DNA from 4 places in the Pseudoalteromonas sp. NZS127 genome. Region 1 is predicted to be linked to each of the others. Evidence: predicted binding sites of a transcription regulator. Region 1 holds the regulator's gene; each other region holds the start of a gene.
What was found. The regulator sigma-54, encoded in region 1, starts transcription at its own class of promoters, with help from an activator protein. The targets are predictions, from matches to a motif close to GTTGGCACGNNNNTNGNNT.
Positions count from the first base shown of each region.

Region 1 (8,312 bases):
ATTTTGAAGAAAAGCAAGCAGATGGTACTGTCATGAGCGCCAGCGCTAACGAAGTACGTTACGATGTAGCGAAACGTTTTTTAACCCTAGTAGGAGATGCAAACATTTCTCAAGCTGGGCAAAAAATTACGGCTAAAAGCATCACCTACGATATAGAGCAACAGCTTATAAGTGCTGAAAAAGATGAAAACTCAACTGATCGGGTACACACTATTTTAGTGCCTATAGACGTAAAAAAAGAACAAAAACTCAATAAAGGTCAGCCATGAGTACATTAAAAGCAGAGCTATTAGCAAAAAGCTATAAAGGCCGTGAAGTTGTTAAAAATGTAGGACTTGAAGTAAAAGCTGGCAGCATTGTTGGTTTACTTGGCCCAAATGGCGCAGGTAAAACCACTACCTTTTACATGATTGTAGGCTTAGTTCCTAGCGACAAAGGTAAAATATTAATTGATGATAACGATATTACCTTACTTCCTATGCACAGCCGTGCTCGTTTAGGTATTGGTTATTTACCACAAGAGTCTTCTATTTTTAGAAAGCTCACTGTGTATCAAAATTTAATGGCTATTTTAGAAACGCGTAAGCAACTAAATAAACAAGCCAGGGAAGAAACCCTAAATAGTTTGTTGGACGAATTTAGCCTGCAACATATTCGCGACAGCTTAGGTATGGCACTATCTGGTGGTGAACGTCGCCGCGTAGAAATAGCACGTGCTTTAGCTGCAGATCCTAAATTTATATTGCTTGATGAGCCCTTTGCTGGCGTGGATCCTATTTCAGTACTCGATATTAAAAAAATTATAGAACACCTTAAAAATCGTGGTATTGGCGTACTAATTACCGACCACAATGTAAGGGAAACCCTTGATGTTTGTGAAAAAGCCTACATTGTTTCTCATGGGGAGCTAATTGCATCTGGTACTCCTGAATTTGTATTAAACGATAAAACAGTACGTGATGTTTATTTAGGCGAGCAGTTCAAACTGTAATATTTATGTTATTACTATAAGCATCTGCTAAGATTAATCATATCAATTTATAAGGATTGTTAGAGATAAATGAGGCAATCATTACAGCTGCGCATGGGCCAGCAACTTACAATGACTCCGCAACTGCAACAGGCTATTCGCTTATTGCAGCTTAGTACCTTGGATCTCCAGCAAGAAATACAAGAAGCACTTGATAGCAACCCATTACTTGAAGTTGATGAACAAGATTACACGGAAGAATCAGCAGGTAAAAACGAGCAAAAAGCAGATGACATTACTGTTAGCGCCTCTGCTGACGACACCCCAAGCGAGTATGAGCAAGATAGCGGTGAAGCACTAAATAAAGACACCATAAGCGACGACATGGCCATGGATGTATCATGGGATGAATATATGAGCGCAGCGCCTGCCTCTTCATCAGGGCCAATGCCTGAAGATGAATCTATTTATCAAGGTGCATCAACCGAAACCCTGCATGAATACTTAATGTGGCAATTACAGCTCACCCCTTTTAGCCCTACCGACGAAGCTATTGCCATAGCTATTGTTGAAGCCGTAGATGACTCTGGTATTTTAACCCTCAGTTGCGAAGACCTTTTAGCAAGCTTTAACCAAGAAACTGACGACGAACACGAAGTAGAACTAGATGAAATAGAAGCAGTGCTAAAGCGCATTCAATTATTTGATCCTGTTGGTATTGCAGCTCGCAGCTTGCAAGAATGCTTATGCATTCAATTAAATCAATTTGATAAAGACACCCCTTATATTAACGAAACAAAAATGGTGTTAACTGATCATATCGATTTACTCGCTGCTCGCGACTATCGTACGTTAATGAAAAAAACTAAGCTCAAAGAAGAAGAGCTTAAAGAAATAATGACACTTATTCATACGCTTAATCCTAAGCCTGCGGATACTATTGTCAGAGAAGAGTCTGAATACGTTATACCTGACGTGTCTGTTAAAAAAATAAAAGGCCGCTGGGTGGTAGAGCTAAACCCAGATAGCATGCCAAAAATACGTGTTAACAGCCAATATGCGGCTATGTCTCGTACAGTAAAATCCAGCGGTGACAGCCAATTTATTCGCTCGCACTTACAAGAAGCTAAATGGTTTATTAAAAGCCTAGAAAGTAGAAACGAAACACTCCTGAAAGTAACTAATTGTATTGTTAAGCAGCAACAAGCGTTTTTTGAACATGGCCCAGAAGCCATGAAACCTATGGTATTAAACGATGTTGCCGAAATAGTTGAAATGCACGAGTCGACTATTTCACGGGTCACTACGCAAAAATATATGCACACTCCACGTGGCATTTTTGAGCTTAAGTACTTTTTTTCAAGCCATGTAAGCACCGAAAATGGTGGCGAATGTTCATCAACTGCCATACGTGCCCTGATTAAAAAGTTGATAGCTGCAGAAAACTTAGCCAAACCATTGAGTGATAGCAAGATTGCAGATATATTGGCTGAGCAAGGAATTAAAGTAGCTAGACGGACAATTGCAAAATATCGCGAATCTCTGGCTATTCCCCCGTCGAATCAACGTAAAAGCTTGATTTAAGACGTACAACAAAGAGGAAAATGCTGATGCAACTAAACTTAACTGGTCGTCATGTAGACATTACAGACTCATTAAGAGACTATGTAAATAATAAATTTGCAAAGCTGCAAAGACACTCAGATCACATAACTAATGTGCATGTTATTCTCGATGTAGAAAAATTAAGTCAAAAAGCTGAAGCAACAATTTTTGTAAGTGGCGCTGAGCTATTTGCATCGACCGAACACCAAGATATGTACGCTGCCATTGACTCGTTGATTGACAAACTCGATCGTCAAGTAATTAAACACAAAGAGAAGTTTGCTCGACACTAACACTATGAAATTAAGCTCACTTATATGCCAGGACTGCAGCAAAGCTGTGGTCCTTTTTAATAGTAAAAAAAGAATTTTAGAATTCATCAGTGAACTCGCGCATAAAAAAATGCCGTATTTACCTCAGCAAGATATTCTCACTGCTTTATTGGCAAGAGAAAAGCTAGGTAGTACCGGTATTGGCCGAGGAATAGCAATTCCACATGGCCGTATGAGCGGGGCACAAGAGCCTCTTGCCTTAATTTTAATAAGCGAAACCGCTATTAATTTTGATGCAATTGATAATCGTCCAGTTGATATTTTTGTTGCGCTTATAGTGCCCGATGGCGATAACCAGCAGCACTTGAAAACACTAGCCACAATAGCTGATAAACTAAACGATAAAGAGTTTTGTAAGCAATTGCGTGCGGCAAAGTCTGATGAAGCGTTATACCAAGTTATTTTGGATCAATCCTAGTTACTAATAAAGGGGTGGTAAATGGAATTAATTATTATAAGTGGCCGATCAGGTTCTGGTAAGTCAGTTGCTTTACGTGTTGTAGAAGATTTAGGTTACTATTGTGTAGATAATATTCCGGTAAATTTGCTGCCTTCATTAGTGCGCAGTGTCTCTGATAACTACGATAAAATAGCCGTTAGTATAGACGTGCGTAACCTGCCTAAAGACCAGCAGCAGTTTAACGATATTCTTGAGTACTTACCCGACTTTGCTAAACCAACGTTATTTTATTTAGATAGCGACGATCAAACGTTAATCCGCCGTTATTCAGAAACACGTCGCTTGCACCCGCTTTCGATTGATTCGCTACCGCTAGATTTAGCAATAAAAAAGGAAAAAGAATTACTCGATGTACTCGTAACGCGGGCTGATCATGTCATTGATACAACCGATTTAAGTGTGCATCAACTTGCTGAATCTATGCGTGAAACCATACTCGGTAAAAAAGACAAACAGCTTATCATTACCTTTGAGTCGTTTGGCTTTAAGCATGGTATTCCCAAAGGTGCTGATTATGTTTTTGATGCGCGTTTTTTACCAAACCCACACTGGGAACCGGAGCTCAAGCCTTTAACTGGATTAGATCAACCAGTAAAAGATTATTTAGCTAGTCATAGTATTGTGCAAAAATTCACTTGGCAAATTCAAACCTTTGTACAAACGTGGTTACCACACCTAGAGCGTAATAATCGCAGTTATTTAACCATTGCTATTGGTTGTACTGGTGGTCAGCACCGCTCAGTTTATTTAGCGCAAACAATTGGTGAAAGCTTTGCTATGTCTCACCCTAATGTAAAAATTCGCCATCGCGAGCAAGAAAAATAATTCAATTTAAATAATCATCTGTTCAGCTTAAGTAGAGTATCTTATGCGCTTAGAAAATACATTTTTAATAAAAAACAAGCTAGGCCTGCATGCTAGAGCTGCTACCGTATTAGCACAATTAGCGGTACAATTTGACGCATCTATTACCTTATTTCAAGATGAAAAAGAAGCCGCTGGCGATAGCGTACTGGCTTTAATGTTACTAGAAAGCAGCCAAGGTAAAGAAGTAAAAGTAGTGTGCGAAGGACCCGATGCAGAGCATGCTTTACATGCCGTTGGCCAATTAATAGCGCAGCGCTTTAACGAACAAGAATAGTAGGCACTTTATTTAAACCAAGTAAACGAGCTAAAATATAGGGTTAGTGAAACCTTAAGCTAGTTTGGCTAAAAAAAGTAAGATAAACTGAACGAAGTTAATGACTAACTTCTTCCCTAACGTTATAAAAATAAATTAAGGACGCCAATGCCCGAAACTTTCGAACAAGACTATCCACTACAACAATTACAACAAGTGACCAAGTCACTCAATAGTGGTCAGTTTGTTCAAGTTAGGCGCATGCTGGCAAAAACAGCTCCTTGTGATACCGCACTTTTACTAGAATCATCACCACATAAAGTTCGTCGCCTGCTCTGGCAATTAGTTGATCCAGATGTACAAGGTGATGTCCTTGAAGAACTCTCTGAAGATGTACGTTTAGGCATTATTGCCCAAATGGAACCTAAGCACATTGCTGCTGCCACTGAAGACATGGGCCACGATGACTTAGGTGAAGTACTGCGAAGCCTGCCTGACACGGTTTATAAAGACGTGGTTAGCGCCATGGACATTCAAGATAGAGAACGTGCTACGCAAGCACTCTCCTATCAGGAACGCTCTGCTGGCGCGCTGATGAACACAGATACAGTAACCATTCGCCCTGATGTAACCCTAGATGTGGTACTGCGTTACATTCGTCTGCGCGGCGAACTCCCTGAGGGTACCGACGACCTTTACGTTGTCGATAAGCATAACTGTTTTTTAGGCGCTTTATCGTTAAGCACCTTACTAACCAATTCGCCCGAAAAAATTGTTCACGACCTAATGGATGAAGACTGTGAGTCTATTCCTATTTCGATGGATGAAAGCGAAGTGGCGCAGTTATTTGAACGTCATAACTGGATATCAGCCCCAGTAGTTGACGACAACGCCCAGCTACTTGGCCGTGTTACTATCGATGACATTGTTGATGTAATTCGTGAAGACGCAGAGCATCACTTATTAGGTTTAGCGGGTCTTGATGATGAAGAAGATACCTTCGCACCGGTTTTAAAAAGCTCAAAAAAACGCTCTGTTTGGCTAGGTGTTAACTTATTAACGGCTCTGGCAGCCGCTTTTGTTGCCAGCTTTTTTGAAGGCACTTTAGCAATACTGCCTATTTTAGCCGTGCTTAACGGCATTGTCCCCTCAATGGGTGGGGTGGCCGGTAGCCAGTCATTAACCTTGGTTATTCGTGGTATAGCAGTGGGTCATATTAACCAAACTAACCAACGTTTTGTAATGATAAAAGAGCTAGCCATTGGTGCATTAAACGGTATTTTATGGGCTGTTTTAATTGCCAGTGTTATAGCCCTATGGCAATGGGACTTAATGCTTGGCGCGGTACTGGCGTTTGCAATGTTTATGAACTTAGTTGTTGCGGGTGTGGCGGGTGCGTGTATTCCTATAATACTTAAACGTATGAAAATAGACCCTGCACTTGCTGGCAGTGTAATACTCACTACAGTAACCGATATAGTAGGTATATTTGCCTTTTTAGGCACCGCAACTTGGTTGCTGGTTTAATAAATAAACCAGCGCACATTACTGTGTAAATACGCGCTGGTTAAAAGTAACTTTTACGCAATATAATTTAACCAGCGTTCAGGTTATCTAGTCTTCTTTATTGATTGTAGAGCCATCGGCTCCTTCTTGCTTTGACGATTGTGTATTTACTTTATTACTTATTATTGCATCGAGGTTTTCGCCACCTTTAACCCCAAAATCTAAACTACGTATTGGGAATGGAATACGAATATCAGCCTCATTTAGTGCTTGCTGTACTGCCACAACACCTTTGTGGCGTACTGTCATAAAGTCTGGCTCACCAGGGTATTTAATCCAAAACCACAATAATAAATTAATACTACTGTCGCCAAAACTCTCTGCGTATACGGCCGTTTCATCTTGGCGTATTACAAACTCAAATTGATTAATTTTATCCACAATAACGTTTGCGGCTTTTTCTATGTCTTCTGTTAATGAAATTCTTACCGGCACTTCTATGCGTCTAACGCCTAGCGTGCTGTAGTTTCGCAATACATTTCTAAATAGTATTTTATTAGGCACTAATATTTGCTGCCCATAAAAGCTCTCTATTAGTGTATTACGTAGGTTTATTGAATGCACAGAGCCAAACACATCATCAGTTTTTATTACATCACCTGGTTTAAATGGCTTACGAATACCCATAGCAATACCTGCTATTAAGTTTTCGGTCATATCTTGAAATGCAAAACCAATCGCTAAACCAACAATACCGGCACCAGCTAGTAATGACGTTACCGTGCCTTTTAAGCCCATAAAATCCAGTGCTATAAACACTCCTACACTTAATATCAGCACTTTAAATATAGAAGCCATTAAATCAGCTATCTGTTTTGAATCGAGGGAGCGGCGCAATAAGTTTTTCATTAAGTTACCGGCAAAGCGAGCCAGCATAGAAAATAGAATGACAATAATAACTGCCACAATAAAATTAGGAATATGGCTTATAACGACATCAAACCACCCTCCGAGCTTTTCTTCGATAAGTTTTTCGGCGTCGCTAATTGAGGGAATACTAAACATGTAACTTGCACCTATTGATTTATAATGTGATTAGAATCAATCTTGAATTCGCATATCAATTGCAAGTATAGCGCCAGTATTAAAAAAGCCATGCTGTGCATGGCTTTTATAGATTAGGTAAAGGTTTAAGTTTTAGCTTTGTTCATCGCGTAAAAATACTGGCTCAAGCTCTTTCACACTTGCTTCGGCGCTAAAGTAATAACCCGCTACTGTAAACTCTTTAAGCAGGCTTAGCTGAGTTACTTTATTTTCGATGAGGTAACGCGCCATCATGCCTCGTGCTTTTTTAGCGTAAAAACTAATTACTTTATATTGACCATTTTTACAGTCTTTAAAGTGTGGAGTAATTATTTGTGCATTAAGGGCTTTTTTATCAACCGCTTTAAAGTACTCGTTTGAAGCAAGGTTAACTAAGTATTGGGCGTCCTCGGCTTTTAATACCTCGTTAAGTTTATTGGCAATTACACTGCCCCAAAACTCATACAGGTTTTTACCACGACTGTTTTCAAGCTTGGTGCCCATTTCAAGGCGATACGCTTGCATTAAATCAAGCGGCTTTAAAAGCCCATATAAGCCCGATAATATGCGTAGGTGGCTTTGTGCGTAATCAAGCTGATTAGCCGTTAGCGTGCTAGCATCTAAACCACCATATACATCGCCATTAAAGGCCAGTACCGCTTGTTTAGCGTTTTCTGTGGTAAATGGCTGTGCCCACTCACTAAAGCGAGCAGCGTTAAGCCCTGAGAGCTTATCGCTAATTTTCATCAGGCTGCCAATTTGCGCAGGGGTTAGTTCACGGCATACTTGCATCAGTGCTTCGCTGTGCTCAAGTAATTCCGGTTGAGTGAACTTATCGGTTGCAGGTGGCGTGGTGTAATCAAGATTTTTTGCAGGTGAAATAACAGTGATCATAGTTAGCTATTGACTTGTAATTTATTTAATGTCAATTTCAACATTAAATGAAACGAAAAGCACGTTTTGTTTAATATTAAACAGACTGATCCTACCTTAATAATTCATACATAACCGTTTTTATATTGATAAGGACATAAGACCTATCAAGCATTACTTCGCTGTTGCAGTATGGTGTAATATTAAAGTAGTTTAGATTTTCTTTTAACTTGCTTGGAATGAGGAAAGCAAATGACTAACGCGCTACAAAGGCTAAAACAACATTCATCAATCGTGGCCGACACGGGTGATATTGAAGCAATTAAAAAGCATCAACCAGAAGACGCAACGACCAATCCGTCA
Region 1 is NZ_JADYWN010000001.1:142,967-151,278, forward strand. It holds gene lptA (lipopolysaccharide transport periplasmic protein LptA) at 1-269, shown strand, start outside; gene lptB (LPS export ABC transporter ATP-binding protein) at 266-991, shown strand; gene I6E78_RS00705 (RNA polymerase factor sigma-54) at 1,061-2,554, shown strand; gene hpf (ribosome hibernation promoting factor) at 2,581-2,868, shown strand; gene ptsN (PTS IIA-like nitrogen regulatory protein PtsN) at 2,873-3,325, shown strand; gene rapZ (RNase adapter RapZ) at 3,347-4,192, shown strand; gene I6E78_RS00725 (HPr family phosphocarrier protein) at 4,236-4,508, shown strand; gene mgtE (magnesium transporter) at 4,656-6,014, shown strand; gene I6E78_RS00735 (mechanosensitive ion channel family protein) at 6,102-7,058, opposite strand; gene yaaA (peroxide stress protein YaaA) at 7,191-7,970, opposite strand; gene tal (transaldolase) at 8,202-8,312, shown strand, end outside.

Region 2 (8,312 bases), on a different contig from region 1:
ACTATTTTTGCATCAAAGTGCGTATACAAATCTAACCATGGTTTTCTATGTGTTCGCTCAACTTAGCAATACGTAAGCTCATACCTTCTATTATTCGATCTTTAATTTTTTCGCGTATTACATTGGGTAAGCGAGTAAGGGAATCAGAGGTAATAGCAAGCACAATTGCATCTGTTTTAGCGCGTGCGCTAATGCTGCGTGCACGGTTATTAATAAAAGCGCCTTCACCTATAAACTCCCCGGGGCGTATAGTACCGAGCTCTAATAAATGGTTGTGCTTAAACACTATTAATGCACCGCTAAGTACTATAAATAGGCGCTTATCGTTGTCGTGCTGTTTAAATAAAAATGAATTTTCGCGCACTAAATACAATAAACCAAACGACTCTAAAAGTATTTGGCGCTCGTTAAGGCTAAATTCTTTAAAAAACCCTAAACGGTTGATAATTTCCATCTGTTTAAATAGCGGAATGTTCTCTATTAACTTCATTAATTACCTAAGAGTTATTACGCGCAAAACTAATTAATGTTGCGCTCTTTTAATTTACGGGTCAATGTATTGCGTCCCCAGCCTATTTTTATAGCGGCTTCTTGTTTGTGGCCTGCGCAATTGGCGAGTGCTGCTTTTATTAAGCGGGTTTCGAGTTGCGCTTGAATATTAGGCCAAATATTTTCCTTACCTTGTTTAAGTTCCTGATTAAGCCATAACTGGAAGGCATCTAACCAATCGCCTTCTTCTTGAGTTAGTGAGGCATTAATAATTTCAGGTGGCAAGTCTTGCTCGCTAACAAGCTCACCAGGAGCCATAACCGTAAGCCAACGGCAGGTGTTTTCTAATTGGCGTACGTTACCGGGCCAACTGAACAAGCGTAGCTGCTCAATTGCTTTAAGGCTAAGAATTTTACTTTCTACTTGCAGATCTTTAGCGCTTTTATGTAAAAAGTGCAGTGCTAGACGCTCAATGTCTTCGGTACGCTCCCTGAGGGCAGGTAAGCGCAGGCGCACTACATTTAAGCGATGAAATAAGTCATCCCTAAACTTGCCTTGTTTTACGAGCTCCTCAAGGTTTTGATGGGTTGCAGCAATAATACGCACATCTACTTTTATGCTTTTATGCCCGCCAACACGGTAAAACTCTCCATCAGATAATACCCGTAGTAGTCGAGTTTGTACGTCGAGGGGCATATCACCAATTTCATCTAAAAATAGGGTGCCGCCATTGGCTTGTTCAAAACGGCCTTTTCGTACGCTATCTGCACCAGTAAAAGCCCCTTTTTCATGGCCGAATAATTCTGACTCAACCAGCTCTTTAGGAATTGCGGCCATATTTAGCGCAATAAATTGGTTTTCTTTACGCGGGCTATGGTTGTGCAGGGCGCTGGCAACAAGCTCTTTCCCCGTTCCTGATTCACCATTAATAAGTACACTCATGCTTGAAGCTGCAAGCTTACCTATGGCCCTAAATACTTCTTGCATGGCAGGTGCTTCGCCAATTATATGCGCGCTTTTAGGGGGCGTGAGTTTACGTTTAACTTTTTTTGTAGAATTAGCTCTATAGGCGCTTTCAACTAGGGCAACCGCTTCGTTTAAATCAAAAGGTTTGGCTAAATATTCAAAAGCCCCTTTTTGAAAAGCATTTACGGCGGAATCGAGATCTGAATGTGCGGTAATAATAATAACCGGTAAGCCGGGCACTTGCTCAGCTATTAGCTCCAGCAGTGCCATGCCGTCCATTCCGGGCATTCTTACATCGGAGATCAGCACGCTCGGTTGGCTAAATTTTAATGCATTAAGCACACTTTGTGCTTCAGCAAAGCTTTGTACTGTAAAACCTGCGCGAGTAAGCGCTTTTTCTAATACAAAACGAATAGAGGCATCGTCATCTACAAGCCAAACTGTTTTCATGCGTACTCCAAGGCGTTAATCTGCAAGAGGCAGATAAATATTAAATTCGGTGTGACCAGGCCAGCTATCGCACTCAATATAACCATTGTGTTGATCAATTAATGTTTGCGCTATAGAAAGTCCCAATCCAGAGCCGCCATCTTTATTGGTGATCATCGGATAAAACAAAGTATCGCGTACACTAATATCAATCCCTGGGCCATTATCGAGCACTTGAATTAACAAGGCTTTTTTTGGTGCCTTACCGGGCCTACGGTGCTGATAGTTAATTCGGGTTTTAATTTTTATTTCCCCACCATTAACTAATGCCTGCTGGGCATTACGCACAATATTAAGTACCACTTGTTGCACTTTACTTTGGTCAATATAGACATCAGGAATACTCGGGTCGTAATCTTTTACCAAGCGAATATTGTCACTATTATCTAGGGTACTTAATTTGATCACCGACTCTAAAGTTTGATGTATATTGCCATAAGACTTTTGCGGTAATTGGTTAGGCCCAAGTAGTCTATCTACTAACTCACGCAGTCGGTCGGCTTGCTCAATAATAAGCTCGGCACATTCATTTCTTTCTTGCTGGTCTACCTCGTACTGCAATAACTGCGCCGCTCCGCGAATTCCCCCTAAAGGGTTTTTAATTTCGTGTGCTAAACCTCGAATTAAATTACGTGCGGCTTGGTATTGATGCATTTGGTTTGATGCTTGATCAAATTTAATTTCATCATCGGTTTGCCGACATTCTAATAAAATATAAAGCGCACCTTGGTATTTTATTTGTTTTGAACTGACCGCTAATTTAGCATGGCGAGAATCAACAAATACCACGTCAGCCCTATGCTGGTGGCAATCTACGCCATCAATTAAAGAGTATTGCGCTATGCGTTTTAAATCGATTGAGTGGTAGTTAAATAAATCATCAAAAGATTGCCCTAATAAACGCTTAGTGCCTAAACCAAGCAGCTCACTGGTACTGGTATTAGCATAAATAAGCGTAAAGCTTTCGTTTAAAAGCATCACGGCTGTGGTTTGATTTTGCCATATGGCATTGAGTAGCTCAGGGCTAAAGTGTGTGTTATTAAGCATTGTTGCACCATTTTAGTGCGCCTGTGTTTTCAGGCAAGTAATTTAATGAAATTGCACTGCAATTGCAATTGCTATTTTTAATATGAATTAGGTGGGAGTTAATTACCTAAGCTTAAGCCTTTTCTGTGCATAAAAAACACACTTAATGGGCTTATCGCAATAACTTGGTTTTGTTTGTTGTACAGCTTAACTTGCAGAGTGTGCTCACCACGCTCTACATCTCTTAAAGCAAAGGTTGAGGTATCACTTGCTGCGCCATAGGCTTTACCATCAAGCAATAGCTGTATTGTAAAGTCGTTTTCAAAGCGGGGGGTAATGCGAGCAGATACATACACAGAGCCGGTATTTTCACGAATAGTTTGTTTGTGCTCAGGCGATGCAATACCAATACTAAATGCAACTGGCTGCACTTTAGTTTGGCTATTTAAAATATCAGTATTTGTTGCAGGCATGGTTAAATCTTGGCTGGTGAGTTTTATCTCTTTGGCGCCAATATGAGGGGTATCTGAAAACACCAATACGCCATTTTTATCTTTCCATGCGTAAATTTTTTTTTCACCAGCGTAACTACAAACACTTAATAATGAAGTAATTAGTAGTAATAAAATCTTGCTACTCACTCTGCAACCCTGCATTTTTTACATTAACTTTACTTTAGTGGAGAAAGTACTAATTTACCATTAAAAAAGCCCGCAAAGCGGGCTTAAATATATATTTTATAACTGTTAATTAAAATTAACAGCTGTAATACATTTCAAACTCAATAGGGTGCGTTGTCATGTTAAGTTTTTCAACTTCTTGACTCTTAAGTTTAATGTAAGCATCAATTAAATCATTAGAGAACACATCACCTTGATTTAAAAACTCACGGTCAGCATCAAGAGATGCCAGTGCTTCTTCTAATGAAGAGGCAACGGTTGGAATTTCTGCTGCTTCTTCTGCCGGTAGGTCGTATAAATCTTTATCCATTGCATCACCAGGATGGATTTTATTTTTAATTCCATCAAGGCCAGCCATAAGCATGGCAGCAAAAGCAAGATACGGGTTAGCCGTTGCATCAGGGAAGCGTACTTCAATACGACGACCTTTAGCCGATGGTACTACCGGAATACGAATTGATGCAGAACGGTTACGTGCAGAGTATGCAAGCATTACCGGTGCTTCGTAACCTGGTACTAAACGTTTGTACGAGTTAGTAGAGGCGTTAGCAAACGCATTAATTGCTTTAGCATGTTTAATAATACCGCCAATGTAATAAAGCGCATCTTCAGAAAGACCGCCGTATTTATCACCGGCAAATAAGTTAACACCGTCTTTAGCTAACGACTGATGACAATGCATACCAGAACCGTTATCGCCAACAATAGGTTTAGGCATAAAAGTAGCTGTTTTGCCGTATAAATGAGCCATGTTATGGATAACATACTTCATTTCTTGAATTTCATCGGCTTTAATTACCATAGTATTAAAGCGCGTAGCAATTTCGTTTTGCCCTGCAGTTGCTACTTCGTGGTGGTGTGCTTCAACAACTTGTCCCATTTCTTCTAATACTAGACAAGTAGCAGAGCGCCAATCTTGAAAATCATCAACAGGAGCAACTGGGAAGTAACCGCCTTTAACGCCAGGGCGATGACCTGTATTGCCGTCTGCGTATTCTTTATCTGAGTTCCAAGCAGCTTGCTTAGAATCGATTTTGTACATAGAGCCAGACATGTCTGTTTTATATTTTACGTCATCAAATACGAAGAACTCTGGCTCTGGGCCAAATAAAACCGTATCAGCAATACCCGTAGAGCGCATATATTCTTCAGCACGCTTTGCTACAGAGCGAGGATCGCGCTCGTAACCTTGTAATGTAGAAGGCTCTACTACGTCACAACGTATAATTAATGTGGCTTCTTCAGTGAATGGGTCAAGCTTAGCTGATTCAGCAACAGGCATTAACACCATGTCTGATTCGTTAATGCCTTTCCAGCCAGCAATTGAAGAACCATCGAACATTTTACCATCTTCAAAAAAGTCTTCATCAATTTGATGATGAGGAATTGAAATATGCTGTTCTTTACCTTTGGTATCAGTAAAGCGTAAATCAATGAACTTAACGTCATTTTCTTTAATAAAATCTAAAACCGATTGCGACATGTGTCCTCCAACTATAAGGTTTTATTATTGCTGCTTAAATGCTTTGTGTTTTATAAGCTGATTTTGTGCCACTATTGTAACTTAATGTTTATAAACATAAAAAATACAAAAGTAATAACGGCGGTTACTAATGCGCACCATTTTGGTGCGTAAATGCTTCAATATAGTGCAACAGTTACAGAGTAAAAAGTTGCTCGCTATTTAATCGTGATAGACTAACATAAAGTAAATACAAAAGACTGACCAAAATAGCAATAATGTCATTAAAGTGGAGGTTTTTATAAAAATATTAAAAATTTTATTTTTATAATTAGTTAATTTAAAACAGTAGGTTAAATAAAAAAACCAGAAAGTTTGCAAATTTATTTTGGATAAACTTTCATCCATTCCATTTATAAGGGATAATATGCGCCCTTTTAAATCCTATGCTGGGACATCTCGTGAAAACGCAGGTGAGTGCGTAAGCCCCTGCAGGATCAATGAGATTCAATTTCTCTGAGTGAATATTAATGAGTATCGAAAAGATAAGAAATATAGCAATTATCGCCCACGTTGACCACGGTAAAACTACACTGGTTGACAAACTGCTTGAGTTTTCAGGCACATTAGAAACACGCGGCGGTAATGAAGAGCGCGTGATGGATTCAAACGATATAGAAAGAGAGCGTGGTATTACCATTTTAGCGAAAAACACCGCTATTTCATGGAACGGCTACCACATTAATATCGTAGATACTCCAGGACACGCCGATTTCGGTGGTGAAGTGGAACGCGTACTTTCAATGGCTGACTCAGTATTACTAATTGTTGACGCTCAAGAAGGCCCAATGCCACAAACGCGTTTTGTTACGCAAAAGGCATTTGCGCAAGGTTTAAAGCCAATCGTAGTAATTAACAAAATCGACAAGCCAAGTGCACGTCCTGATTGGGTTATGGATCAAATCTTTGATTTATTCGATAACTTAGGCGCCACTGACGAGCAGTTAGATTTTAAAGTAATCTATGCATCAGCAATCAACGGCTGGGCAACATTAGATTTAGACGAGCCATCTGATAACATGGATGCCATGTTCCAAATGATCGTTGACGAAGTATCACCACCAGATGCAGATCCTGAAGGTGACTTCCAAATGCAGATTTCTCAACTTGATTACAACTCATACGTGGGTGTAATTGGTGTTGGTCGTATCAAGCGTGGTTCTGTTGCTCCAAACCAACAAGTAACTATTATTAGTGCTGATGGTACTAAACGTAACGGTAAAATTGGTACAGTTCAAAGCTACTTAGGCCTTGAGCGTATCGAAACTGACCGTGGTTATGCAGGTAACATCGTTACTGTAACCGGTATTGGCGAGCTTAAGATTTCAGACACTGTTTGTTGTACTACTAACGTTGAAGCATTACCACCACTAAGTGTTGATGAGCCAACAGTAACAATGACATTCTCTGTAAATAACTCACCTTTTTGTGGTAAAGAAGGTAAGTTTGTAACGTCACGTAATATTCGTGAGCGTTTAGACAAAGAATTAGTACACAACGTAGCACTTCGTGTTGAAGATACTGGTAGCCCAGATAGCTTCCGTGTTTCTGGCCGTGGTGAGTTACACCTAGGTATCTTAATCGAAAACATGCGTCGTGAAGGTTACGAGCTTGCAGTATCTCGTCCAGAGGTAATTTTGCGTACTGTTGACGGCGTATTAGAAGAACCGTTTGAAACAGTAACAATTGACTGTCAAGAAGAGCACCAGGGTTCTGTAATGGAGCAAGTTGGCCTACGTAAAGGTGAACTTACTAACATGACTCCAGATGGCAAAGGCCGTATGCGTTTAGACTTTATTATCCCAAGCCGTGGTTTAATTGGTTTCCAAACTGATTTCATGACGCTTACTTCGGGTTCTGGTCTTATGTACCATACGTTCGATCATTACGGTCCTCATAAAGGCGGTTCAATCGGTGTTCGTAAAAACGGCGTAATCATTGCAAATGCTACAGGTAAAGCACTGACTAACGCATTGTTTAACTTACAAGAGCGCGGCCGTTTATTCATCGGTCACGGTGTTGAAGTTTACGAAGGTATGGTTATCGGTATTCATAACCGTGATAACGACCTTACAGTTAACGCCCTTAAAGGTAAGCAGTTAACTAACGTACGTGCATCTGGTACAGATGAAGCGCAAACGCTTTCTCCACCTTTAAACTATTCACTTGAGCAAGCGCTTGAGTTTATTGATGAAGATGAGTTAGTTGAAGTAACGCCACTAAACATTCGTATTCGTAAGCGTCATCTTACAGAAAACGAACGTAAACGTGCGGGTCGTTCGCCTAAGTCATAATCTATTAATTTAGAATAATGATTTTAAAAGCCGCTGTATTGCAAAATACAGCGGCTTTTTTGTGTTTGAAAGTTAGCTAAATAACAGATTAAAGAGGGTAGATTAAAGAAATTATCATCACCGCGATGATTGGCGTGCTGTGCATTACATTGAGTTTTTCTCCTCTAAAAGCGCAGCGCCTCTTAACCTCTTTGTGAATAATTCACTTAAAGATCTTTTGTATGCAGAATGAGAATAAAAAGTAAAAGGGAGAGCTTAAAATAGCCGATAATGCAAAGTACTAGTGTTTGTTGGCAGGGTATTTTTTCGTTGGGTTTCGCTGCGCTCAACCCAACCTACGTGCATTCGTTAAAGTTTGATTGTTTCGCCTTCATTTAAAATATACAGCGGTACTGGTGCATTCATTTTTTTATACATATGCAGTAAGCGCGATAGTGCTGAGTGGCTGCTGTGATCGCCCATTTGCCAGCTTGAGTTGCCATATCCCCATGGTATCATTACTTTGCAATTAAGCTCTGTGGCCGCATTAAGGGCATCCTCTGGCGTGGTATGAACGTAGCGATACCCTTTAGCGTTAGTTTTATGGTAATAAGAGGCAATTGGCATTAGGCATAGGTCTATATCACCGTACTTTTGCTGTATGTCTTTAAAGTGTTGTGAATAGCCAGTATCGCCGGCAAAAAATAAGGTGCTGCCATTTTGTTCAAGCAGCCAGCCATTCCAAGAATCTTTATTATCATCTTCGTAAATATAGGGAATAAGCACCCGATTACTAAAGTGATGCGCAGGCACTGCGTGTATGGTTAAGTCCTCAATGCTGGTTTTTGCATACCACGCCATTTCAGT
Region 2 is NZ_JADYWN010000009.1:44,302-52,613, forward strand. It holds gene I6E78_RS10030 (Crp/Fnr family transcriptional regulator) at 32-490, opposite strand; gene ntrC (nitrogen regulation protein NR(I)) at 520-1,905, opposite strand; gene glnL (nitrogen regulation protein NR(II)) at 1,921-2,991, opposite strand; gene I6E78_RS10045 (DUF4124 domain-containing protein) at 3,090-3,611, opposite strand; gene glnA (glutamate--ammonia ligase) at 3,727-5,133, opposite strand; gene typA (translational GTPase TypA) at 5,643-7,466, shown strand; gene I6E78_RS10060 (MBL fold metallo-hydrolase) at 7,815-8,312, opposite strand, start outside.
Region 2: the regulator sigma-54 is predicted to act here: its motif matches at 5,188-5,206, upstream of glnA (glutamate--ammonia ligase).

Region 3 (8,312 bases), on a different contig from region 1:
TGGCCGTGAGCTACGTGCAAACGATAGAACAGTTGATGTTACAATTCGTCGTATTCGTAAGCACTTTGAAAGCGACAACTCAACAACTGAGTTGATCAGCACCATTCATGGTGAAGGTTATCGCTTCATTGGTAAAATCGACAGCTAATTAGTTACTCTAATTGCTGTAAGAATAAATGAAGGGCATGTTGTCCTTCATTTATTTTGTCTGCTAAAACATCTAACCACTGCTTTAATACCTCGTCAGATTCATCCAGCGCACCATACTCCATTACTTTTGCATGCAATTGCACATCATTTAAGCCTACAGATCCCGCAGCACCTTTAAGCTTATGTGCAACTGATTTATATTCTTCTCTGTCGCCTGAGTTTAACGAGGTAAGTAACTCTTGCTGATACTGGGGGTTGAGTTTTTCAAATAACTGACTACTGCGTTTAAACACCACCAAACCCATTGAGTTTACAAAGTCTTCTATAGTTTCAACATCAAGTAAATGTGCATTAATGTCAGCAAGCGCTGCTGCACTTACTTTTAATTGTGGCCCATTACTTCTTGTTTGTTTTATACCAAATAAATCAGCTAATATTTTATCTAGTTTTACCGTATTGATAGGCTTAGCGAGCGCTCCTTGGATTGAAATCCCCTCTAGCTCTTGCTCTGCACTGCGCACATTTGCGGTAAGCGCTACAATAGGTAATTTATCAAAATGGCTATCGGCTCTTATTTGCCTTGCTACTTCATCACCGTTTATATCGGGTAACTGCATATCAAGTAAGATCAAATCTAAATCGTCTTCAGTTTCTACAAAAGACAATGCATCTTCGCCGGTCTCAGCCCAAATAACTTCATGACCACGCTGTTCAAGTAAGTTAGTCGCAATTTCGGCATTTAACGGCACATCTTCTACTAACAGTATATTTAAGCTGCGTCCTACATAACTATTCTCAGTGGGTGCGCTACATAAAATTAACGGTATTTCTACTATAAAGCAGCTCCCCTCGCCTTCGGTACTATTAACCGAAATAATCCCCTGCATTGCATCAACTAAGGCTTTGGTTACTGCTAAGCCAATGCCAGAACCAATAGCATTGGTGCCTTTAAGATCTGGCGCTTTATAATACATATCAAAAATACGAGAGAGCTGTTCGGCTGGTATGCCTTCTCCGGTGTCTGATATTTTCATGGTAAGCCAAGGGCCATCATCTCGATTTTCACGAATACAGGTGAGGGTTACACTGCCCTTATGAGTAAATTTAACCGCATTATTTATTAAGTTCCAAACAACTTGGCGAAGTCGGGTTGGATCTAGTTGCGCATAAATATCTAGCATGCCTAAGCGTTTAATATCAAAAGAAAGATCTTTTTGTTCAGCAATTAGGCCTGCAAAGTTAACCACATCATTAATAAAGTCAGATACGTTTATAGCATTAGTTGCAATATCTAACTGCTCTCTGTCTATTTTGTCTAAATCTATAATGTCGTTAAATATATTACCTAGTGTTTCGGCACTCGAAAACACCGTATTACACCAACTACGCTGCTGTTTATTAAGCTCTGTATCTAGCAACATACGTGTTAAACCAACAATGCCATTAAGTGGTGTACGCAACTCATGGCTCAAAGTGGCAATAAACTTACCTTTATCTTTGTAGGCTGTTTCAAGTGCTTCTGCAGCCTCTTTACGACTCGTAATATCACGGCCAAATGCAAGTAAACCTATGTACTCACCTTTATCGTTAATAAATGGCAATTTACGTAATTCAAACCAACGCGTTTCGCCGCCCACATCGTATTGAACATCTATAGTTAATGCTTGATGAGTTTGCTCTACCTGTTTATCGGTTTTTAAAACTTCAGATAAAAATTGATTAGGAAATATTTGTTCAGCACTCTTACCGATTAATTCGTCACTGGTTTTACCCATTACTTCTTCAAACATTTTATTACAGCCAGCAAACACACCGTTGTTGTCGCGGTAATAAAATAAATCGGGGGAGGAGTCTACTATTGAGCGCTGTAGCATACTTTGCTGGGCAAGCTCTTGTTGTGTTTTTTTACGCTCAGCAATTTCTTTTCTTAGCTCTTCTATTGCCCGGTGCTTGGCATGGAACGCCATTTTACGCTCATCAATTTCTACATTTAAGCGATTTATATTATCTTTTAATGTTTGATTGAGTAGCTTTTCTTGTTTTGTCGCACTGTCTAAATATGCATAGGAGGCATCTAGTTGCCTGATTGAATTTATTAGCACGCTTATAACCAGAGGCGATACCACAGAGGTAAAAAATACCACTGCTAATATATCAACAAGATTAACTTCTCCAACGGCAACATAATAAAACATACTTGATAAAACAAGCGAAACTGCCAATAACAAAGCATAGCAAATGGCTGCAGTTTTAAACTCACCAAACCGAGTTATTAAACTAGAAAGAACTCGAGCCCAAGGGCTCAAAGAGGAATCGGTCATATATCAGTGTGTCTCTTAGCTTAATTACAAAAAGGTTTAAATTGCATGTTATGGTTAATTTTAGCATTTTCTATCAGCTATTTTCAGGTTGTGCGATAAAAACTCTAATATTTATTGTTTGAATCATTAGCTGGCTACAACTCATCATTCCAGCAATAAATTATTTAGTGTAAAATGCGGCGCTTTATTATTGCTAATAACGAGTAACACACCATGCAAACTAATATGCCCGATATAGCTAACACGGCTCCCGCCTTACAAACTGGTACATTAGACTGGGTGGGAATGGGTGAAATTGAACTGCCATTTATTTTTGAGTCGCATGGCATAACGCCAGTTACTGTTAATGCTAAAGCCCGCGCTTTTGTAAACTTACACAAAGAAGATGCAAAAGGCATTCATATGTCGCGCTTATTTTTAGCGCTCGACACGCTCTCTACTGAGCAGCAAGTTAATCCTCAAACATTAGCTCAAGCGCTCGATTTTTTTATTAGTAGCCACGAAGGCTTAAGTGATAAAGCACTTATAGAATTTAAGTTTGAATTACCACTGCGCCGTAAATCGTTATTAAGCGGCAAGGCTGGCTGGAAAAGTTACCCTGTTATATTAACCAGCACAATTGAACAAGGTGTTATTAATTACGAGCTAAGTGTTGATGTAACCTATTCATCAACTTGCCCATGTTCAGCGGCACTTGCGCGTCAGCTGATACAAAATGCATTTGCCGAAAAATTCAGTCAAGAAACCCTCAGTCAAAAAGAAGCACTAGAATGGCTAGGTACTACGCAAGGTATTGTAGCCACCCCACACTCGCAGCGCTCAATTGCTAATGTAAAAGTAAAGCTCGACAGTAATATTACTCAATTTGACGTAGTTAATTTAATTAACACGATTGAAGATGAATTAAAAACGCCAGTACAAGCGGCAGTGAAACGTGAAGATGAACAAGAGTTTGCCCGCCTAAATGGTCAAAATTTAATGTTTTGTGAAGATGCTGCTCGTAAAATTAAAGCGCTACTAGAAACACAGCAATACTGTGATTACTGGTTACAAATAAATCATTACGAATCGCTGCATGCGCACGACGCACTCGCTATTGCAGTTAAAGGCGTTGCTGGCGGTTATAGAGCTTAAGTTCTTATTTTGCAGTATTCAATATCCATACGGAAACATACTACTTAACCAACTAATTTAGGCACGTTAATTGCTTTACTTAAGCAGTGTCAATTTGTTGTTATGGAGTTACCGTATGGAATTCGCTTTATTATCAATTTTAGTATTAGTTGTTGGGGCCTCTGTTGTTGCGTCAAAGTTTAACGATGATGGCGGAAACCCTTATCCTTTTACCCGCAAGCAAAATGTATTTACTCAAGTAGAAAGTGCTTTTTTAAATTTATTAGAACGCGCAGTGGGCGATCAGTATAAAATTGTTAGTCGTGTAAAACTAATCGACGTGATTGATTGCAAACAAGGTTTATCGGCAAAGTCTAAGCGTGCAGCAATGGCTAAAGCTAAAAATAAACAGCTTGATTTTGTGCTAGTCGATAAAGAAAAAATGACCATAGTGGCAGCCGTAGACTTAGTAAACAATGCCAATAAAGATGGCCATAAAGCACAACGCGACTGGTTTGTTAATGGCGCATTAGAGGCCGCTGGCATCCCGCATATTCGTATGAAAGTAAAATCAGGCTATCGCCCAAGTGAAGTACGCGACGCTATTATGTTTAAACTCGGCAAACCTGCGGCTACGCAAACAGCTCGCCCTATTCGTACCCGAGTTCAAAAACCAGCGGTACTATCACCTTCTCAAGCTAAAGCGCACTCTACAGCACTAGCCGAAATTTAACGTAAATAACATAATAAAAAGCGAGCAAAGTAAAACTGCTCGCTTTTTTGTTTTTTAGCGCTAACTTCACGTATAATCAGCGCATTCAAACTCAGGAACTTAACACTATGAATGTTGGTATTATTGGCGCAATGGAGCCAGAAGTTAAAATTTTGCGCGAAGCAATGCAAAATCCACAAACTTTAACTAAAGCTGGTTTTACTTTTTATACCGGTGAATTAGCAGGTAACACAGTAACATTGGTTCAATCTGGTATTGGTAAAGTAGCATCAACTATTGCAACTACATTACTTATTGACAACTTCGCCCCTGATTGCGTAATTAACACCGGCTCTGCCGGCGGCTTTGATCCGTCATTAAATGTGGGCGATGTAGTTATTTCGTCAGAAGTTCGTCATCATGATGTTGATGTAACTGCCTTTGGTTACGAAATAGGTCAAGTACCACAAATGCCAGCAGGTTTTGCAGCACACCCTAAATTAGTGGCTGCCGCAGAGCAAACTATTGCGCAAATTAGTGACGTAAAAACCTTAGTTGGTTTAATTTGTACCGGCGACATATTTATGTGTGACCCAATACGTATTGAAAAAGCCCGTAGCGACTTTCCTACAATGCTTGCAGTAGAAATGGAAGGGGCATCAATTGCGCAAACCTGTCATACACTTAATACACCGTTTGTGGTTATTCGCTCGATGTCAGATATTGCCGGCAAAGAGTCGCCGCAGTCGTTTGAAGAATACCTAGAAACAGCATCAATCAATTCATCTAAAATGGTAGTGGCGTTACTTGAAAAGCTAACGGCAGTTTCACTGTAAATGCTCAGCAATATGGTTCAAAATCACTTGGACTTTATTGTGTTTATAATGGCGCTCCTTGCTGAGCGCTTTTTACCACTTGTTAGTTGGTATCATCCTAACACCGCTTTAACGGCTATTTTTAGCGCTATTGGTAAGCGTATTTATAAAGCAGCAGAACCCAATAGCTATCAATATTTAGCCGCAGCCCTTGCCAGTACACTTATTTTAAGTGTGGTACTTATTATTATTGTATTACTACTGGAATTTGCATTTTACCCTGAATTACTCGCCGGGCTTATTTTATATTTATGCCTTGAGAGTAAAGCTATTGATAAAAAATCACTACGTATTGCTAAGCTTACCAAACAAAACCAAAAATCTGCCGCCCGTGAGCTATTAAAGCCATTAGTAGCCCGAGACGTTACTAAACTCTCTGGTGCAGGCATAATTAAAGCCTTAATAGAGAGCCTAATATTACGTACTGCAAGATATTACTTTGTGGTGATATTTGTTTTTTTAGTACTTGGCCCTATTGCAGCGCTTGCCTATCGATTACTTACTTTAATTGAGCAGGCATGGCGCAGTAACATTAAACCCAACAGCCCTTTTTTAAAGCCGCTTAAAATTACCTTGTTTATTATTGAATTTATTCCTATGCGCTTATTGGCACTGACTATTGCAGCCAGTAAAGCGAGCAAGCTAAGCATGCATTATATAAAGCATTATGGCAGGCACTTTTATCAAACTAATACTGGGTGGCTTTTAAGCACTTGCTCTGCATCATTAGGCGTACAACTAGGCGGGCCTGCAGTGTATTTTGGCGAACGTTTTAACAAAATGCGTATTGGTACCGAACGCCTCCCTATTGCTGAGGACGTGCCGGTTACTATTAATAGACTAAATCAAGTGCGGGTATTTTGGTTACTGGTCGTTGTTTGCATAGAAATACTTAAAAACATTTAGCTAAGGGCGAGTTACACACCTATTATTAAAAATACAAAAAATATAAGCACAAAAAAACCAGCCGTGGCTGGTTTTTAGCGTTTTACCGTTTAGCTTTACGCTACAGTAATATTTGCAAACTTACGCTTACCTACTTGGTAAATAGCCGTACTGCCTTTTGCTATTTCAAGTTTAGTGTCTGTAATTTTATCTTCGCCGTTGAGCTTAACTGCACCTTGCTTAATCATGCGCATTGCTTCTGATGTACTAGCAACTAAGTTAGCTTCTTTAAGCAAGTTAGCAATTAAAATGCTGTCTTGCTCAATGGTTACTGTTAGTTCAGGTATTTCATCCGGCAGAGCTTTTTTCTGAAAGCGCTGAATAAAGTCATCATGAGCTGCTTGTGCATCGGCTTCACTATGAAAGCGCGCAATAAGCTCTTTTGCTAACTCAATTTTAATATCACGAGGATTTGTACCTTGCTCTACACGCTCTTTTTGCGCGTTAATACCAGCAATCGACAGCCCGCTTAATAAGTCGTAGTAACGCCACATTAGCACATCACTAATCGACATTATTTTACCAAACATATCGTTAGGCGCATCGGTAATACCTATATAGTTACCCAACGATTTAGACATTTTTTGCACCCCATCGGTGCCCTCTAATAACGGCGTCATTATTACTGTTTGTGGTTTTTGGCCTTCGTCTTTTTGTAGCTCACGACCCATTAGCAGGTTAAAGCGCTGATCAGTACCACCGAGCTCTACATCAGCCTCAAGTGCAACCGAATCCCAACCTTGCACTAACGGATATAAAAACTCATGAATAGCAATAGACTGGCCACTAGCGTAACGCTTTTTAAAATCATCACGCTCTAACATACGCGCAACGGTTTGGCGTGCTGCAAGTTTGATCATTCCAGCTGCGCCTAAATTTTCCATCCAGGTAGAATTAAATGCGACCGTGGTTTTTGCAGGATCAAGAATTTTAAATACTTGCTCTTTATAAGTCTCAGCATTAGCAAGCACGTCTTCGCGAGTAAGCGGCTTACGCGTTACGTTTTTACCTGTTGGGTCGCCAATCATACCGGTAAAGTCACCAATTAAAAATACAACCTCATGACCTAAGTCCTGAAAGGTTTTCATTTTATTAATAAGTACCGTGTGACCTAAGTGTAAATCAGGCGCGGTTGGATCAAAGCCCGCTTTAATTTTTAGTTTTTTTCCAGATTTTAATTTTTCAACTAACTCATCTTCAATTAATATCTCTTCTGTACCGCGTTTTATCTCTGCAAGAGCGGTTTGTAAATCCACTGTGTGTTACTCCAAAAAATTCTGTTAACGAAGGGGTTAATTATTAATATGCTCGCGGCTTATTACTAGATAAGTAGCACTTTTAGAGTCAATAAACCTATGTAACTAAGATAGCAAATTATTACCTAATTAAAACAACTTTTTAAACGATAGCGTCACTAAATAAGGCAAAGCGGCATAAGTTGCATAAACGAGTAAAGATAACTGTTTGCAACACTTTAAAAACAGCACAAACAGCTGCAGCTTTGGTTTTTAAATTACTAACGTGATGATGCATCATTGTTTTATTATTTTGCTCAAAAATACCGCGGTTTAGCCCTAGTTCTAGATTAATAAAACACCTAGATCATAAGCTGCTTTAATACTAAGATGCCTATAAGCCCTGTGATTTTAGCTTAATTTAGCATTAGTTTAAATCTACAAAATACTAGTATTCGTACATTATTCGTTATATCCTGCAAGATAATCTATTAATTTTCTTGACAGCAGAAAAAGGCACGTTATGGTTCACGTGGTTCACACGCTCCCCAAAAAACACAAATTGCTTATTTTAGGCTTAGTTTCTGCTATTGCTGGCTTAGCTTTTCTTCCTTCTGAAAAAGCCACTGCATCCAAAGACAATAGTGAAAACACGCTAGAAATTGGCAAGCGCTATGAGTTACAAGTTAAAGTTGATGACAACGAAAAATTAACTGCGTTAAACTCAGAGCAAGCAGCAGACAAGCTGCCAGAATACGACTTTGTTGATCACCAAGTAAAAAATGGAGATAACTTAGCTATTATTTTTAAACGTGCTGGCTTTTCAGCTCAAACGTTACATAAATTAATTAACACTAACGCAGAAACTCGCAAACTTACTAAAATTCACCCGGGTGAAACACTGAGTTTTGCCACCGCAAAAGATGGCGATTTAGCACAGCTGCGTTACGTTATTTCAAAA
Region 3 is NZ_JADYWN010000020.1:8,301-16,612, forward strand. It holds gene arcA (two-component system response regulator ArcA) at 1-148, shown strand, start outside; gene arcB (aerobic respiration two-component sensor histidine kinase ArcB) at 153-2,471, opposite strand; gene folE2 (GTP cyclohydrolase FolE2) at 2,685-3,605, shown strand; gene I6E78_RS15285 (DUF2726 domain-containing protein) at 3,721-4,317, shown strand; gene mtnN (5'-methylthioadenosine/S-adenosylhomocysteine nucleosidase) at 4,425-5,132, shown strand; gene I6E78_RS15295 (cobalamin biosynthesis protein CobD/CbiB) at 5,133-6,077, shown strand; gene tyrS (tyrosine--tRNA ligase) at 6,173-7,372, opposite strand; gene I6E78_RS15305 (peptidoglycan DD-metalloendopeptidase family protein) at 7,875-8,312, shown strand, end outside.
Region 3: the regulator sigma-54 is predicted to act here: its motif matches at 3,663-3,681, upstream of I6E78_RS15285 (DUF2726 domain-containing protein).

Region 4 (8,312 bases), on a different contig from region 1:
TTTACCATGTCTTCGTCTTTAGTACCTGGGTGCGCCGAAATAAAGTATGGGATTAAATACTGTTTTTTACCCGCTTCTTTTGAGTACTTATCAAATAACGCTTTAAACTGATCGTAAGCTCCCATACCTGGCTTCATCATTTTTGATAATGGTCCATCTTCGGTATGCTCTGGCGCTATTTTTAAATATCCACCTACATGGTGAGTAACTAATTCTTTAACGTAACGTGGATCTTGCACGGCTAAATCGTAGCGTACACCCGAGGCGATTAAGATTTTTTTAATGCCTTTAACTTCACGGGCTTTTTTATACAGCTCAATTGTTGGCGTATGATCGGTATCCATATGCTTACATATTTCAGGGTATACACACGATAAACGTCTACAGGTACTTTCTGCTTTTTTGCTAGTACAACCCAATTTATACATGTTGGCTGTTGGGCCACCTAAGTCAGAAATAACCCCGGTAAACCCGGGTACTTTATCTCTAATTTGCTCAATTTCTTCAATTATTGATTCTTGCGAACGGCTTTGAATAATCCGCCCTTCATGTTCGGTAATCGAACAGAAACTGCAACCACCAAAACAGCCTCGCATAATATTAACTGACGTTTTAATCATGTCGTAGGCAGGTATTTTTGCATCCCCATAGCTAGGATGAGGAATACGTTGATACGGCAAACCAAATACGGCGTCCATTTCATGTGTTTCTAGTGGATATGCTGGGGGATTAACCCAAATAGAACGATCGCCGTGGCGCTGAAAAATAGCACGAGCACAACCTGGGTTAGTTTCTTGGTGCACAATACGAGAAGCATGTGCATACAATGGCTTATTCACACTTACTTGCTCAAACGCAGGTAATTTAACGTAGGTTTTTTCCCATGGCTTAGGGCGCGCTGGCTGAATAGTAATAACCTTGGCGGCTTCGGCTTTTAAGTCTATACCTGCTTGTTTAAATTCTGATTTGCTACAGCCAACATCATCTGCGCCATACGGGTTTGGAATTGGATCAATTTTACCTATTTTATCAATAGCGGTAGAGTCACTGCCACGCCAGCCTGGTAACGGCTCTTTACGAATAACCGCAGTCCCTCGTACATCTTGAATGGTATCGGTACTTTCGCCCGCGGCAATACGATGAGCAACCTCAACCAGTGGGCGCTCCGCATTACCATATATTAAAATATCGGCTTTAGCGTCAAACAAAACACTACGACGCACTTTTTCTTGCCAATAATCGTAATGAGCAACACGGCGTAAACTTGCTTCAATGCCACCTAAAATAAGTGGTACATCTTTATACGCTTCGCGGCAGCGCTGTGAGTAAATGATTACCGCACGATCAGGGCGTTTACCACCAATATTGTCTGGCGTGTAGGCATCATCATGGCGCATGCGTTTTTCAGCAGTATAACGGTTAATCATCGAGTCCATGTTGCCAGCGGTTACACCAAAAAATAAATTGGGTTTACCCAGCGCCATAAACGCTTCTTTAGAGTCCCATTCTGGCTGGGCAATAATACCCACTCTAAAACCTTGCGCCTCAAGTACCCGGCCAATTACTGCCATCCCAAAACTAGGATGATCTACATAAGCATCGCCACTAATAATAATTATATCGCAGCTATCCCAGCCAAGTGCATCCATTTCTTCGCGTGTAGTAGGTAAAAATGGTGCTGTGCCATAACACTCTGCCCAATACTTTGGGTATGAGAATAAGGCGCGCTTAGCTTTAAGTGTGCTCATAAAGTTGACCGTTTAATAACAAAAGGCGCAAATTATACCCTATACCAACCTACCTTGATAGAGCACTACTTTGCTGTGCCGCGCGGTTTTAAAGTGAAGTTTCGTTATTTTTTAATACTTATACACCTAAATTAACTATTACTTTTTATAGGTTGTGGCTAAATATCTAGCTCAATTAAAAAATAGTTGCTATAAAATTAACCTCGAAAGTTAAGCACACCCGAGTTAATATGCTAAATTAATAATAAGTTATGAGTTTGTAACCTAATTTATCTGAGGTTTTTTTATTAAAATATTAAAAATGTTAGTGCAGCTTTTATTAGTTTTACTCTTACTTTTTATCGTTATTGGCCTATTACTACCACAGAGCTATAACGTAACAAAGAGTATTAACATTAATGCTAATACGCACATAGTAAAACCCTTAATCACTGACTTTTCGCAGTGGCATAAATGGTCGCCTTGGAAGAAGCTGGATCCCTCTGTAGAATTTTCCTTAGGTGAGCCAAGCACAGGGGTTGGTGCTCATCAATCATGGCAAAGTAAATGGGGCGCAGGTGAAATGACCACCACAGCGTTAAGTGCAAACAAAATGGTGTTGAATATTTTATTTGCTCAAGAACACATTATTGCCGCTAATGTAATATTTACGCAAAATGCAAAAACGGTCACGGTTACTTTTCAAATTACGGGGCAAGCCACGCTGCCTTTAGTTTCTGGGTATGTGGCTGTGCTTAGTGAGCACATTTTAAGTAACGCAGTATCACTGGGGCTCAATAATTTAAAAACAGTAGCGCAGCTAAGTGATGCACAAACAATAATGGAAAGTCATGGCAGTCAAAACCGCACAAGCAAGAATTAATCTCGCTAATACCATAGAGTCGTTACTGGGTTATCCTATTATTAAAGTAGGCAATAATGAGGCATCCCATAATAATGAGCAAAGTTATGGCCCCCAAGGCAAGGTTAAACCGCTATATCGCATTAATAGCGACAATACCGTTTTAGCTAGAGCACAAAAAAGACAAGACTTACTGCTCATTAAACAACAGCAAAATATAGAAACAATTTTAGCTATGGCAATGGATTTTTGTCCTGACGTAGCCAGTAGTAAACAACCCGATGCCGATTGGGTAGAACACTTTGTAGCACTATGTGGTGATACCTCAAATCAATCTATGCAGTCACTTTGGGCAAAAATACTCACCGGTGAAACGCTTAACCCGGGTACTTTTTCAATAAAAAGTTTGCAAACACTTAAGCATATGACCCAGCGCGAAGCTGACTCTCTACAAAAGTGTGTATCCCTCTCTGGTTATAATGAAAAAGACGATAGCCACTTTATTTTACTGGGGTTTTATAAAAAACCATCACTATTTGATTTGTTACGTAAGGGCAATAAAGTATCTTTAAATTTAGGAAAAACAGGGATTAGCTTTCCTGATATATTAACTTTAATGGATTTAAATTTACTATATCGAAAAGAGATTGAGTCTGCGGTACTAAAAACTGGGCAAGAACTTACGTTATCGTTTTTATCACAAAAAGTAACGTTAAAAGCAAAAAATAGCGATTTAGTATTGAGTTATTATAAGTTTACGCAAACAGGTGATGAGCTATCTAAACTCATTAACTACCCGGTAAATAAAGTGTATAAGCAGTTACTTAATAGTGCACTTGAGAGTGAATTTGAACTAGCGTGGCATACTACTAAGTAGCAAAACCACGCTATATACTATTAATTAGCAGTGTAATTAAAAGTGTACTTGAATGCCCGCAAATGGACCCGATGCATCAATATTAGTGTTAATATCATCAACATCGTCTAGCTCTAATGTCATTGAGCGGTAACCTGCTTTAACAGCAACATCTATTGCTAGGTTATCAATAAATTCCCATGCAATACCCATTTGGTAATCTTGAACTTTGCTATCGTCAATTGCTACAAAGCTGCCCTCAAAAAACACGCTTAAACCGGTAAAAGGTAAGCCTGCTTCAGCGCGGCCGTAAACCAATGGTACAAAGCCTGAAAACTCAACAGTTTCAGTATAATCCGCGCCACCTTGTTGCGTAGTACCTTTAACTAAAATCTCACCATCAAACTGCTTAGCGTTAACACCCAAATCGATAGAGATTAAGTCGTTATCAAAGATTTCGTAATAAAATGTGTAATCAATGTGAGTTAAGTCACTTACTGAATTAACCGTAGTACCTACAACGTAATCTGAACCATTAAAAGAAAATGTTTTATCCAGACGTGTAGAGCCGGTAAGCTCAAGCTCTGTGTATCTTAATTTAATATTAGGTACTAATGGCACTGGATGCTCAAGTGCAGCGTAGTAGCTTACGAAGGTTTCATCGTCAAAATTAAAATCTTGTGGTGCATTTCCTTTATAAGAAAAGCTTCCTTCGTTATCCGCTTTCCAGCCATCAACACCTACATACAAGCCTAATAAGGTATCAGCTTGCGCTGCAGGCGCTAAACATGCCATTGAAAGGGCTGCTGCTAAACAATACTTTTTCATTTTCTATCCTTGGGTCAATAATTCGCTAAGTTCAATAAGAGCCGCATTGGCTCTAGATATATAATTTGCCATAACCAGTGAATGGTTTGCTACATAACCAAAACCATTCCCATTTAATATCATTGGGCTCCATACTGTTTCTTGAGTTGCCTCAAGCTCTCGTATAATTTGCTGCACACTTACGCGTGCATTCTTTTTCTCAAGTACATCGGCAAAGTCATATTCTACCGCTTGTAAGAAATGCAATAAAGCCCAAGTAGCACCGCGCGACTCATAAAATACATCATCAATGTCTAACCATGGCGTTTTTGCTTGCTGTTGTAATGGAGAAAAAGTGGCTTGTGTATTTGATGTATTACCCGCTAAATCAGTGTTTACTTTATCTTGGCCTACACTAGCGCTTAAACGCTGACTCAAGCTACCTAAACGCTTTTCAGCTTCTTTTAGCCAACTGCGCAAGTTATCGGCGCGAGCATAGAATTGACTGTCACGCTCATGGTCATTCGCTATTTGAGTACGATATACCAATAAGTAATCAATGCCTTTTTGGTACTCACCTTCAGCGCTTGGCCACGCCCACGCTTCAGAGCTAATATTAAACTGCGGCTGTGCTTTTTTTAGAGCTTCGTGTTCAGTTGATTGCGATTGCGAACGGCTAAAATCTTTACGCATAGAAAGGGCTAAATCACGCACCATTTCGAGTGCGCCATATTCCCACGCAGGCATATCGTCCATTATTATACTTGGCGGCAAAACATCATTTGATAAATAACCGCCTGGCTTTTCGAGTAACGTACTTGCTACCGTTATTAATGTTGATGTTGTTGTATAACCAATAACAAATTGCTCATTACGTTGCTGCGCTTGCTGCTTTGCTTTTTCTACCACATTAAAACGAGCAGGCTCCGTACTCCAATAAACAGCTATTGCGTAAAAAATAATTAGTAATATAGCTAATGCAGCAACTATTTTCCCTTTATGTTGTGACATTGATCCTCCTAATGATGTGTATGTTGTTTTGATGCTTGTGATTGTTCTGCTTGTGATGCAAGCGATACCACCTGAGCATTGGTAAATACACGGTTGCCATCACTAAAATATAGTGTGAGTTTGCGTTGTTGGCCTACTTTTAACGGTTCTTGTGGTTCAAAAATCATTAAATGATAGCCACCAGGCTTAAAATCGATTTGTTGATGGGCGTTAATTGTTAACGATTCAACTTTTTGCATTTTCATCATGCCATCTACGTGCGAGTGCTCATGAATTTCAACGCGACCTAAGCCATCAATAGTTGCTTTAGTCAACGTAGCCACAGTATCACTATGATTTATAATACTTAAATAACCTACACTTGAAGTTATGGCAGGTAAAAACTCCCTTACTTGTGCATTACTAACCTTAATAATAGCAACATCCGCATCGTGATCATGCCCTGAATGTGCCATCGATGATGATGAAAAAAGACTTAAAACCGACACCAAAACAATTGAAATACACTGTTTAATCACCACTCTAATCCTTGTTAAAACATAATGCTAAGTATCAAATTTAACATAGTTCAGTTGCAATAGTCAGTTAATTTGGAGTTAAGATGCTACTTTTTTGTTATCAGCTACTAACCAGCAAAGTACCGCAATAAATAGTAACGGCCAAGCAATCATCAGCGATCCAAATAAAAATGCCAATACAGTTCCGACTAATGCAACTGCTGCTGCGCCAACTAATCCTATCGTTATTAGTACTGCAGCAGCTACAAAAATAATAATAGCCGCTAAAGCTCCTATTAGCTCAAGCCCAGTCCAACTTGTATCTGCAATCCAAAGCGGTAATTGCCAAGTATCAAAGTGCACCGCAGAGACAACATCAGTAAAAAATAGTAAATAAACAATTATACATACGGCTAACGCTTTCATTTAGCTCTCCTTAATTCAATCTAAATGTAAATTAGCTTAAATTGCTTTTTCTTCTAGGCAGCAATGCGCAATAAAATAACCTAGTGCAATTGCAAACGGAAAACTCAAAAATAATAAAATAGTGACAAGTCGTGTTGACCACACAGGTAAATCTAATCGCTGCGCTAAACCACTGCACACACCAGATATTTTTTTATCTAGTGGATCTTTGTACCAACCACGTTTGCTGTTAAAACTATTCATAATTATCTCCTTAAGCACTCTGTTTTAAGTTAGTTTTTAAATCAGCTTTTAAGCGAGCTAATTCTGCATCTACTTGTTCGTTTTTCACCAAAGCGTCTATTTGTGCAGCTATAGTATTTTCTGAATCAGTAAGCTCGTACGCTTCTACCTGTGCTTCAATACCTTCTACGCGCTGCTCTACTTTCTCAAATCGAGAGAGTGCATGTGCAACTTTTTCACTTTGTAATTGGCTATTTATTTGCCCCCTTGCAGCCACTATATTGTGCCGCTGTACTAACTGTGTTTGCTTGGCTTTAGCCTCGGCTATTTTTTGTTGCAAACGCTGACAATCCGCTGTCATTTTAGTTATTGATTGCTGCAGCGTTTCTAGTTGCAGCTGCTTTGCTACAACTGTGTTACTAATGGCTTGTTTTTCAAGTAAAGCTGATTTTGCTAAATCATCTCGACCTCTCTCTATTGCTAGCTCAGCTTTATCCTGCCAATATACTAAATTGTTATTTTTATTTTCAATTTGACGTTTAAGTGTTTTTTCTTCGCACAACAAAGCCGCTGTCGTAATGCGACACTCAGTAAGTGCATCTTGCATCTCGCTGAGCATTAAATTAAGTAATTTTTCTGGATCTTCTGCCTTGTCTAATATCGACACTATATTTGCTTGAACAATATCGGTTACGCGATTAAATATTCCCATGAGATTCTCCTGTTAACTTTTTAAGTGATTACACAAATTAGATTCCAAGAGTTATGCCAAGTAATAACATAAACAGTAAAACACATTAAATTCAGAAACTTAAACTTATAATTTATAAATTAAAGTTACTTTTAACTGAATATGATTAAGTGTAATTAGCCAATAAACTAAACTTTTGACTATTTTTTAGGATCAAAAAAGCCATCCGAAGATGGCTGTATTTATTCATTTATTAAATTATTCACTTAGCTGATTATTCAGGTACAAAACTCAAAGCTTTATCCATTACCGATAAGTCGGCTTGTTTTCCATGGCCATTTTCAGACAGATGACGCCTAAATCCACGGGCACCAGGCTGCCCCTGAAAAATCCCCAGCATATGACGAGCAACATGCCAAAAGTTAGCCCCTAAGCGCATTTCGTCTTCAATATAACTATACATAGAGCGCACGACATCATGACGAGATTGCGTGTTAGCGATATCACCATAAATCTTTTCATCCACTTCATTGAGTATAAACGGGTTGCTATACGCTTCTCTACCAATCATCACACCATCAATATGCTGTAAATGCTCTAAACTTTGTTCAATTGTTTTAACGCCACCATTAAGACTTAAATCGAGTTGTGGATAATCTTTTTTCAACTTATAAACACGTGGATAATCAAGCGGCGGTACCTCACGGTTTTCTTTAGGGCTTAACCCCTTTAACCAAGCTTTACGAGCATGAATAATAAAATCATCACACCCAACATTATGCGAAGCTTCTATAAGTGCACACAAAAACTCATACGAGTCTTGCTCATCAATACCAATGCGCGTTTTAACCGTAACAGGTATATTTACTTCTGCTTTCATTGCCGCCACACAGTCAGCAACTAATTGCGGCTCACCCATTAAACAAGCACCGAAACGACCATTCTGCACGCGATCTGACGGGCAACCTACGTTTAAGTTAATTTCGTCATAACCACGCTCACCCGCAAGCTTTGCACATTGTGCAAGAGCCTGTGGATCAGAGCCACCCAGCTGCAATGCAACGGGCCCTTCGTGTTGATTAAAGTGTAGGTAGTCGCCTCGGCCAAACAAAATAGCACCCGTGGTGATCATTTCCGTGTACAACACTGTATGCTTAGTCATTTTACGATGAAAAGTACGACAATGACGATCAGTCCAATCCAACATAGGCGC
Region 4 is NZ_JADYWN010000020.1:51,666-59,977, forward strand. It holds gene I6E78_RS15505 (YgiQ family radical SAM protein) at 1-1,748, opposite strand, end outside; gene I6E78_RS15510 (SRPBCC family protein) at 2,050-2,610, shown strand; gene I6E78_RS15515 (TIGR03899 family protein) at 2,579-3,466, shown strand; gene I6E78_RS15520 (TIGR04219 family outer membrane beta-barrel protein) at 3,503-4,273, opposite strand; gene I6E78_RS15525 (DUF2333 family protein) at 4,277-5,263, opposite strand; gene I6E78_RS15530 (copper chaperone PCu(A)C) at 5,272-5,781, opposite strand; gene I6E78_RS15535 (hypothetical protein) at 5,860-6,186, opposite strand; gene I6E78_RS15540 (PspC domain-containing protein) at 6,223-6,429, opposite strand; gene I6E78_RS15545 (PspA/IM30 family protein) at 6,440-7,120, opposite strand; gene dusA (tRNA dihydrouridine(20/20a) synthase DusA) at 7,374-8,306, opposite strand.
Region 4: the regulator sigma-54 is predicted to act here: its motif matches at 7,163-7,181, upstream of I6E78_RS15545 (PspA/IM30 family protein).